3 regions of the Bradyrhizobium sp. DOA1 genome follow, and region 1 is predicted to be linked to each of the others. Evidence: predicted binding sites of a transcription regulator. Region 1 holds the regulator's gene; each other region holds the start of a gene.
The links. The regulator PhoB, encoded in region 1, activates phosphate uptake and scavenging genes when phosphate is short. The targets are predictions, from matches to a motif close to TGTCATNNANCTGTCAT.
Positions count from the first base shown of each region.

Region 2: ugpB (sn-glycerol-3-phosphate ABC transporter substrate-binding protein UgpB) is a predicted target of PhoB. The motif match lies at 1,911-1,927, and genes of this name have one in related genera.
Region 3: SE91_RS01545 (YdcH family protein) is a predicted target of PhoB. The motif match lies at 1,940-1,956, and genes of this name have one in related genera.

Region 1 is NZ_JXJM01000001.1:7,235,614-7,238,883, forward strand. It holds gene SE91_RS33510 (GcrA family cell cycle regulator) at 303-815, shown strand; gene phoB (phosphate regulon transcriptional regulator PhoB) at 1,056-1,763, opposite strand; gene phoU (phosphate signaling complex protein PhoU) at 1,786-2,502, opposite strand; gene pstB (phosphate ABC transporter ATP-binding protein PstB) at 2,514-3,270, opposite strand, start outside.
Region 2 is NZ_JXJM01000001.1:6,981,564-6,984,833, reverse strand. It holds gene SE91_RS32385 (organic hydroperoxide resistance protein) at 1-367, shown strand, start outside; gene SE91_RS32380 (CaiB/BaiF CoA transferase family protein) at 542-1,762, shown strand; gene ugpB (sn-glycerol-3-phosphate ABC transporter substrate-binding protein UgpB) at 1,982-3,270, shown strand, end outside.
Region 3 is NZ_JXJM01000001.1:327,986-331,255, forward strand. It holds gene purE (5-(carboxyamino)imidazole ribonucleotide mutase) at 1-5, opposite strand, end outside; gene SE91_RS01525 (GGDEF domain-containing protein) at 147-857, shown strand; gene SE91_RS01530 (hypothetical protein) at 860-1,111, opposite strand; gene SE91_RS01535 (hypothetical protein) at 1,136-1,342, opposite strand; gene SE91_RS01540 (YdcH family protein) at 1,507-1,713, opposite strand; gene SE91_RS01545 (YdcH family protein) at 2,043-2,225, shown strand; gene SE91_RS01550 (NAD(P)/FAD-dependent oxidoreductase) at 2,337-3,270, opposite strand, start outside.

The DNA of each region.
Region 1 (3,270 bases):
GAAACGCTGATTCCGTAGTCTTGCGGTGCCGATTTTGCGGGGTTTTCACCACGGAACATGTGGAAGCGAGTCGGCGGACTCTTGCGCGGGAGTCACGCCATATTGTAGCGTTTGGACTGTCAGATACGACATCTCGTGCAGCGGTTCTGATCCCAAGAGTCCTCATGTACCGGCGTAAACGTTCGGGCGCTCGTTGCGCGCCCGGCGAGCCTTAAGGGATTCTGGCGGCACGGGTTTTTTCAAGGCTTAGGCATTCGCTGCGAGGCCCCAGGATGGCGGCGCGCAGCGAGGGAAAGGGTGCAATGACGGTTTTGACCTGGTCCGATGATCGCGTCGAGCAGCTGAAAAAGCTCTGGGAGGCCGGACTTTCGGCCAGCCAGATCGCGGCTGAGCTCGGCAATGTGACCCGCAATGCCGTGATCGGCAAAGTGCACAGGCTCGGCCTGTCCGGCCGCGCCAAGAGTCCGTCTTCGGCCGCTCCGCGGCCGCGCAAGGCACGCCCGGCGCAGCACATGATGCGGGTGACCCGTCCGATCTCGCGCGGCAACACCGCGCTGGCGCAGGCCTTCGAGGTCGAGGTCGAGGCAGAGCCCGTCACCTACGACAACGTGGTGCCGATGAGCCAGCGGCTGTCGCTGCTGGAATTGAACGAGGCGACCTGCCACTGGCCGGTCGGCGATCCCTCGAGCCCGGATTTCTTCTTCTGCGGCGGCAAGGCGCTCTCCGGCCTGCCCTACTGCGCCCAGCACTCGCGCGTCGCCTATCAGCCCGCAGCGGATCGCCGGCGCGCGCCGGCCAAGCCGAGCACGCGGTGAGCGGGGTTTAACTGACTGCAAGGACAGCAGCCGTCGCGCGATGACGGCTCCAATTGCTCGGTGTCACCCCCGCGAACGCGGGGATCCATAACCCAAGGGCGCAATTGTTGCGCGAGATGGTCACACCGAGTCGTCGTCAAACCACGTCTTGTGGTTATGGGTCCCGGGTTCGCGCTGCGCGCGCCCCGGGACGACAGCTGAGATTGTAGCCACAGCTGCCAGCGAACAAACTCAAAAACCTTACGTCTGCTCCGCCTTCGCAAACCGATCGTCGAGCGCATAGCCGGCACCGCGGACCGTGCGGATCGGGTCCTGCTCGCGGCCGAGATTGAGCAGCTTGCGCAGGCGGCCGATATGGACGTCGACGGTGCGTTCGTCGATGTAGATGTCGCGGCCCCAGACGCTGTCGAGCAGTTGCTCGCGCGAGAACACGCGGCCCGGATGCTCCAGGAAGAACTCCAGAAGGCGATACTCGGTCGGGCCGAGATCGATCGGCCGGCCCGAGCGCGCGACGCGGCGCTTGTCGCGGTCGAGCTCGATGTCGCCATAGGCCAGCACAGTGGCGAGCCGCTCCGGGCTTGCCCGCCGCAGAAGGCCCTTCACCCGCGCCAGCAGCTCCGGCACCGAGAACGGCTTGACGATGTAGTCGTCGGCGCCGGTCGCAAGACCCCGCACCCGCTCGCTCTCCTCGCCGCGCGCGGTGAGCATGATGATCGGCAGCTGCTTGGTCTCGGGACGGGTGCGCAGACGCCGGCACAGCTCGATGCCTGACAGCCCCGGCAGCATCCAGTCGAGCACGATCAGATCGGGGATGTGTTCCTTGAGGCGGGTGTCGGCGTCGTCGCCGCGCATCACCGTCTCCACGTCATAGCCGTCGCCTTCGAGGTTGTAGCGCAGAAGCTCGGTGAGAGCTTCTTCGTCTTCAACCACCATAATGCGTGCGCCCATGTGGTCGTCGCTCCTTAAGTCGTCAGGTATTCGGGACCGTCGTGGCGAAGGTCGTCATGTCGCCCTTCGGCCGCTTGTCGGTCATCGCCTGACCCTCGATCATGTAGAACACGGTCTCGGCGATGTTGGTGGCGTGGTCGCCGATCCGCTCGATGTTCTTGGCGCAGAACATCAGGTGGATGCAGAACGAGATGTTGCGCGGATCCTCCATCATATAAGTGAGGAGCTCGCGGAACAGCGAGGTGCAGATGGCGTCGACCTCCTCGTCGCCCTTCCACACCGCCATCGCCGCCGGCAGATCATGCGCGGCATAAGCGTCCAGCACCGACTTGACCTGCTGCTGCACGAGGTCGGTCATGTGCTCGAGGCCGCGAAACAGCTTCAGCGGATGGAAGTCCGCATCCAGCGCGGCGACGCGTTTGCCCATGTTCTTGGCGAGGTCGCCGATGCGCTCCAGATCGGTCGCGACGCGCATGGCGCCGACGATCTCGCGCAGGTCGACCGCCATCGGCTGGCGGCGGGCGATGGTGAGCACGGCGCGCTCCTCGATGCGCTTCTGCAGCGCGTCGAGCTCGGCGTCGATGGTGACGACGCGCTGGCCGAGTGCGACGTCGCGGCGGATCAGCGCGTCGACGGAGTCGACGATCATGCGCTCGGCGATGCCCCCCATCTCGGCGACCAGGCGGGTGAGCTCCTGGAGGTCGGTGTCGAAGGCCTTTGCGGTATGTTCAGAACCCATGTCCCGTCTCCTCAGCCGAACCGGCCGGTGATGTAATCCTGCGTGCGCCGGTCGCTCGGCGACGTGAAGATCTTGCTGGTGTCGTCGAACTCGATCAGCTCGCCGAGATACATGAAGGCGGTCTTGTCGGAGACACGGGCCGCCTGCTGCATGTTATGGGTGACGATCGCGATCGTGTAATTTTCGGACAGTTCCTGGATCAGCTCCTCGACCTTGGCGGTCGAGATCGGATCGAGCGCCGAGCAGGGCTCGTCGAACAGGATCACCTCGGGCCGCACCGCGACGGTGCGCGCGATGCAGAGACGCTGCTGCTGGCCGCCGGAGAGCGACAGGCCGGAGGCGTTGAGCTTGTCCTTGACCTCGTTCCACAACGCGCCGCCGCGCAGCGCCTTCTCGACCCGATCATCCATCTCGGATTTCGAGATCTTCTCGTAGAGGCGGATGCCGAAGGCGATGTTCTCGTAGATCGTCATCGGGAACGGCGTCGGCTTCTGGAACACCATGCCGACGCGGGCGCGCAGCAGGTTGAGGTCGAGCTTGGGATCGAGGATGTTGGTCTGATCCAGCAACAGCTGGCCGGTGGCACGCTGGCCCGGATAGAGATCGTACATCCGGTTGAAGATGCGCAGCAGGGTCGACTTGCCGCAGCCCGACGGGCCGATGAACGCCGTGACGCGGTTGGTGCCGAGCGCCAGATTGATGTTCTTCAGCGCGTGGTGCTCACCGTAATAGAAGTTCAGGTTGCGCGCGGTGACCTTGGCGGGCGCC
Region 2 (3,270 bases), 250 kb from region 1:
TGCGGCAACCCTCGACGGCGCGCTCGACGTCAAGCTGACCACGCCGAAGGAGCTCGGCGGCGGCGGCGGTGCCGGCAACAATCCCGAGCAGCTGTTCGCGGCCGGCTATGCCGCCTGCTTCATCGGCGCGATGAAGTTCGTGTCCTCGCAGGGCGGCCCCAAGGTTCCCGCCGACGCCTCCGTGACCTCGACCGTCGGCATCGGCCCGCGCTCGGAGGGCGGCTTCGGTCTCGACATCGATCTGGCCGTCTCGCTGCCGGGCCTTGCCCGCACTGAAGCTGAGGCGCTGGTCGAGAAGGCGCACCAGGTGTGCCCGTACTCCAATGCCACGCGCGGCAATGTCGACGTTCGCCTGACAGTCGTCTGACCGACATGCGAATTGGCTGGCCCGGGATCCCCCTCGGGCCAGCCGCTTTCGCCGATTTGCCATTCCGCGGGATTGCGCCAAGGCGGCGCATACGCCCCTGCCCGCGGGGCCATTGCTGGCGTGCACGAACCTCGCTAGGCCTGTGATCAATTGTCGACACAGGGAAGCGAAGGCATGAGTTCTAAAGCCGCGGGTTCTGAAGCCGTTCTGGGCGCCATGAGCGGATTGCGCGTCATCGATCTCACGCGCGTGCTCGGCGGTCCCTACTGCACCCAGATCCTCGCCGACCATGGCGCCGACGTGATCAAGGTCGAGCCGCCCGCGGGCGACGAGGTGCGCGAATGGGGCCCTCCGTTCCACGAGGAGGACGCGGCCTATTTCATCGGTATCAACCGCAACAAGCGCTCGATCGGCCTCGACCTCGCCTCCGAGGGCGGCCGTGCCGTGCTGCTCAAGATGCTGGAGACCGCCGACGTCCTGATCGAGAATTTCAAGCCGGGCACGCTGGAGAAATGGGGCATCGGCAACGATGTCCTCAGCAAAAGATTTCCGCGCCTCGTGCATTGCCGGATCTGCGGCTTCGGCGCCGACGGCCCGCGCGGCGGCAATCCCGGCTATGACGCCATCATCCAGGCGATGACCGGCATGATCGCCGCGACCGGCTCGCCCGAGAGCGGACCGATGCGGATCGGCGTGCCGCTGGTCGACATTACCACCGGTCTCTATGCGGCGATCGGTATCCTGATGGCTCTGTCCGAGCGCCAGCGTTCGGGCAAGGGCCAGTTCCTGGAGACGACGCTGTACGAGACCGGCCTTGCCATCATGCATCCGCACACCGCGAATTATTTCATGCATGGCAAGCCACCCTCGCTGACCGGCAACGAGCACCCGAACCTCGTGCCCTACGCGATCTTCCCGACCAAGACCGACAACATCTTCATCGGCGTCGGCAACGACGGCACGTTCCGCAAGCTCGTCAAGGAGATCGGCAAGCCCGAGCTCGGCACCGACCCGCGTTTCGCCCGCAACAAGGACCGCATCGCCAACCGCGAGGCGCTACGCGCCGAGCTTGCCGCGGTGTTCAGCCAGCACGAGGCCGAGCCGCTGTGCAACCGTCTGCTCGCGGCGGGCCTGCCCGCGGGTCCCGTGCAGAAGATCGACCAGGCGCTGACCAACCCGCACACGGTCGCGCGCGGCGATATCATCGAGAAGGACTGGTACAAGGGCGTGGCCTCGCCGATCCGGCTCGACCGCAGCAAGCCGAGCCTGCGCCGCGTGCCGCCGAAATTCAGCCAGCACGCGGCGGAGGTGCTCGGCGAGTTCGGCTACTCCAAGGCCGAGATCGACTCGATGCTGGACAAGGGCACGGTCTGCGGCCCCGAGCGCAAGCGCTAGGTCGCCGGCCCTCGACATCCGATATCCATGCCGCATTGCGGCGCGGGCACGCAGGTGCAGCGCGAACGAAAGCGGCTGCCCTCGGCATTCGCCTATTTTCCGGCTTCCCATTTCCTGCGCTTGCCGCTTTCGTTTCTCCCGCTTACACAGTCATGTGAACGTCATATGGCGCTGCTAGCGCAAGCGCTTCTTTAGTGACGGGCAAGGGAGGTTTTCTTGATGGCTCTTCGACATTTTGGTGCGGCTGCCGCACTCGCAATCACGGTCGGCTTGTCGGCTTCGCCGGCGCTGGCCGTGACCGAGATCCAGTGGTGGCACGCGATGACGGGCGCGAACAACGACGTCATCGTCAAGCTCGCCAACGACTTCAACGGCGCGCAGAGCGACTACAAGGTGATTCCGACCTACAAGGGCAACTACGCCGACACGATGAACGCCGGCATCGCCGCGTTCCGTGCCGGCAACGCGCCGCACATCATGCAGGTGTTCGAGGTCGGCACCGCGACCATGATGGCCGCGACCGGGGCGGTCAAACCGGTCTACAAGCTGATGCAGGACGCCGGCGAGAAGTTCGATCCCAAGGCCTATCTGCCCGCGATCACCGGCTACTACTCGACCTCGAAGGGCGAGATGCTGTCCTTCCCCTTCAACTCGTCGTCGACCGTGATGTGGGTCAATCTCGACGCGCTGAAGAAGGCCAATGTCGAGATTCCCAAGACCTGGCCTGAGGTGTTCGACGCGGCGAAGAAGCTGAAGGCGGCCGGCCACGCCACCTGCGGGTTCTCCAACTCCTGGGTCACCTGGGTCAATCTCGAGCAGCTCTCTGCCTGGCACAACGTGCCGCTCGCCAGCAAGGCCAACGGCCTCGATGGCTTCGACACCGTGCTCTCGTTCAATGGACCGCTCCAGGTCAAGCACCTCGAGAACCTGGTCGAGCTCCAGAAGGACAAGACCTACGATTATGCCGGCCGCACCAACACCGGCGAAGGCCGCTTCACGTCGGGCGAATGCCCGCTCTACCTGACCTCGTCGGCCTTCTTCGGCAACGTCAAGGCGCAAGCCAAGTTCGCCTTCAGCGCGGTGCCGATGCCTTATTATCCCGACGCGAAGGGCGCACCGCAGAACTCGATCATCGGCGGCGCCTCGCTCTGGGTGATGGGCGGCAAGTCGGCCGACGAATACAAGGGCGTGGCGAAATTCCTGACCTTCCTCTCGGACACCGATCGCCAGGTCTTCATCCACAAGTCCTCGGGCTATTTGCCGATCACCAAGGCCGCCTATGACAAGGCCAAGGCCGACGGCTTCTACAAGGACCAGCCCTATCTCGAGACGCCGCTGCTCGAGCTGACCAACAAGGAGCCGACCGACAATTCGCGCGGCCTGCGCCTCGGCAACATGGTGCAGCTGCGCGACGTCTGGGCGGAAGAGATCGAGCAGGCGCTCGCCGGCAAGAAGACCGCCAAGCAGGCGCTCGATGCCGCCGTCGAACGCGGCAACACGATGCTGCG
Region 3 (3,270 bases), 6.9 Mb from region 1:
GTCATGACGTCAATTGTGCTCGGAAAACAGAAAGATAGGCCAGATTAATGGTTCCGGCCGGCGGCTCGCAAGGCGGTGGCAAGGAGAAGGGAATGCACTATCCTGTCTTGGTGAATCCCCGCAAGCCTTCATTGAGCAGGATGCCCATGAAGAAGCCAAAAAGGGCGCGTGCTGCGAAGGCCAAAATGGGCCGGAAGACCAGCGCCACCCGCTCCAAAGCTGCTGCCAAGCGCTCCGCCGGGCCGCGGCAGCGGCGAACGCCGCCCGATGCGGCCACGGATACAACCAAGGCGATCATCCGCGGCTTGCGGAGCAAGCTCAAGGCGGCCGAGCGCCGGGTCGCGGAGCTCGAGGCGGCCGCCGACACCGATTTCCTCCTGGAGATTCCGAACCGGCGCGGGTTCGAGCGCGCGCTCCAACGTGCCGTTGCCTATATGAAGCGCTACCGCGCCAGCGGGGCGCTGATCGTGCTCGACGTCGATCGGCTGAAGCCGATCAACGATTCCTTTGGACACGCTGCCGGCGACGAGGTGCTCAAGGCGATTGCCGCGACGCTGACGCGTCAGGTCCGCGCCTCGGACGTGGTGGGCCGTCTCGGAGGCGACGAGTTCGCGCTGCTGCTGTGGAATCTCAGCGAGACCGACGCCATGGCGAAGGCCGCCATCTTCGAGCAGACGGTCGACGAGCTGTCATTCACCTTTCGGGGCCAGCAGGTGACTGCTGGCGCTTCCGCCGGCGTGGCGCTGCTGGGAGCGCAGTCCGACGCCGGCCGTGCCCTGGAGGAGGCCGATGCCGCCATGTATGTGCGCAAGGCGCACCGGCGGCACGAGCCGCGGATCAGGCTGGTGAGCAGCTGACGTTACAGCGTGGCCAGATCTTCCGGCACGTTGCCGAATTTGCGCAGCAGCGTGGCGTCGCCGAACTCGCCGGTCATCGGGTCGCCGCTGCGGCTGAATGCAACCGCACCGATGTTGCCTGCACCACGCGACAAGGCCTCGGCGCGCCGCAACGCTGCCGAGGAGCTCTGGCATTCCTCGGCGGCGCCGGCGACCGGCGAGCCATCGGCATCGATCAGGAAGGGCATTGCAACGTAATAGGTTACATCTGACATGGCGTTGCGCTCCAATGGTGAAGCTCAGGCGGCGCTGCTCTTGCTCCGCGAGGTCTCGGGAATGCAGCCGGCGGCAATCGCCGCCTGCAATTCTTCCAGCTCCGTCTCGAGATATTCGTTGGCCATGATCAGCGCCTTGATGGTGCTGCGCAGATTGCCGTCGCACATCGCGATCGCCTGATCGCAGGCTTGTTCATAATGGCTGTTGTCGAGAAGGGCGGTTGCCGGCATCTGCGTGGTCCTTCTGCCTTGTCTGGCGTGTTCTTTGGCGTGGTCCCTTGGCCTCGTACGCCGGCGTTTTCCGCGGCGCTGCGGTGTCGAATGTTCCTATTTTGTTCTTTTCGAGTCAAGCGGATTCAGATGCGGCGAGCGGCCGCGAGATCGGCTCAACACGCTCAGGCAATGATGTCGGGTGTGATCTGGTCTTCGATGAACGCGATGCGATCGCGCAGCAACAGCTTGCGTTTCTTCAACCGCTGTAGCCGCAACAGGTCGGGGGCGGGCGATTGATGCAATGCATCGATCGCCGCATCGAGATCTCGGTGTTCCTGCTGCAACCGGGTGAGCTCGGCTGCGAGCTCACGCTCGTCTTCATTGGTCATGTCTGCGGTGGCCGAAAACCGATAGGCGTGAGATCTGGGCTGTGGACGCCCTGTGGAAATTATCGTCCTTGCGCGGCGTGATCGCAAGCGATCTCGGGCCGCCGCTCGACGATCTCCCGCAACATATTTCTGCGGATCGCCGAGGGGCTGCGCAAGCGCATTGATATCATGGATTTTTCCCGCGCGGTTCCCGTACTCACGCTTCGTTACATATGAATTTTCAAAAATGACGGAGCGACGACGGATATCCGTCGACAGAACGAATCGGTGATGTAGACTTGCTCGTCCGGATCGAATCCTGAGGTTCAACCCTACCGAGGAGGTTTCGAATGACAATTCAGGCACATCTTGTTGAATTGGAGCGGAAGCACAAACTTCTCGAAAACGAATTGCACGAAGCTCTCGTGCACCTTTCAACAGACGACCTGCAAATTGTTGAGTTGAAGCGCCGGAAGTTGATGGTCAAGGACCAGATCGAGCGTCTGAAGCAATCTGGCGACACGCTCCACTAGTACCCCCGTAACAATGTAGAGTTGATCTAACCCTTCACGCAGGGATGACGCCTTTGCGCTCATCCCTGCTGCGAGGGACGCACGCGCCGTGCAAAGTTGTTTGCACGACGCTTAGATGTCTGCGAGCTCGGCAACGTGATCCGCGATCGCGAGCGACGACGTCAGCCCCGGCGATTCGATGCCGAACAGGTTGATCAGACCTGTGACGCCGTGATCGCGCGGGCCCTGCATCAGAAAATCCTGCGTGGCCACCGCCGGGGGCACGATCTTCGGACGGATGCCCGAATAGCTCGGCATCAACGCGCCGTCGGGCAGCGTCGGCCAATATTTGCGGATCGCAGGGTAGAAGCGCTCGGCACGTGACGGGTCGACCTCGTAGTTGATCGTCTCGATCCACTCGACGTCGGGGCCGAAACGGGCCTGCCCCGCCATGTCCAGCGTCAGGTGCACACCCAGCCCGCCGGGCTCGGGCACCGGGTAGATCAGGCGCGAGAACGGCGCCTTGGCATTGCAACTGAAATAGTTTCCCTTGGCGAGATAGGCCGGCGGAATGCGGTCCAGCGGCATGCCCTCGATGTTGCGCGCCACCATCGTCGCCGACAGCCCTGCGGCGTTGACGAGGAGGCTGCATTGCAGGGTCATCGGCGCTTCGCCGCCGGCTTCGATCTCGATCACGCCTGCGGCTGCCTTGGCGCGGACCAGGGGCGTGTGGAACGCGAAGGCCGCGCCCGCCGCCTCGGCCTCGCCGCGCAGCGAGAGCATGTAGGCGTGGCTGTCGATGATGCCGGTCGAGGGCGACAGCAGTGCGGCGTCGCAGGCGAGCGCCGGCTCCAGCTCGCGTGCGGCCTCGCCCGAAAGCAGCTCCATGTCGAGCACGCCGTTGGCTTCGGCGTGCGCCTTGATCGATTGCAGCTTTTCCGTCTCCTTCGCACTGGTCGCGACGATCAGCTTGCCGCAATTTTTGTGCGGGATGCCGCGCTCGGCGCAGTAGCGGTAGAGCGCGTGCTTGCCCTCGACGCACATGCGCGCCATCCAGCTCCCGGCG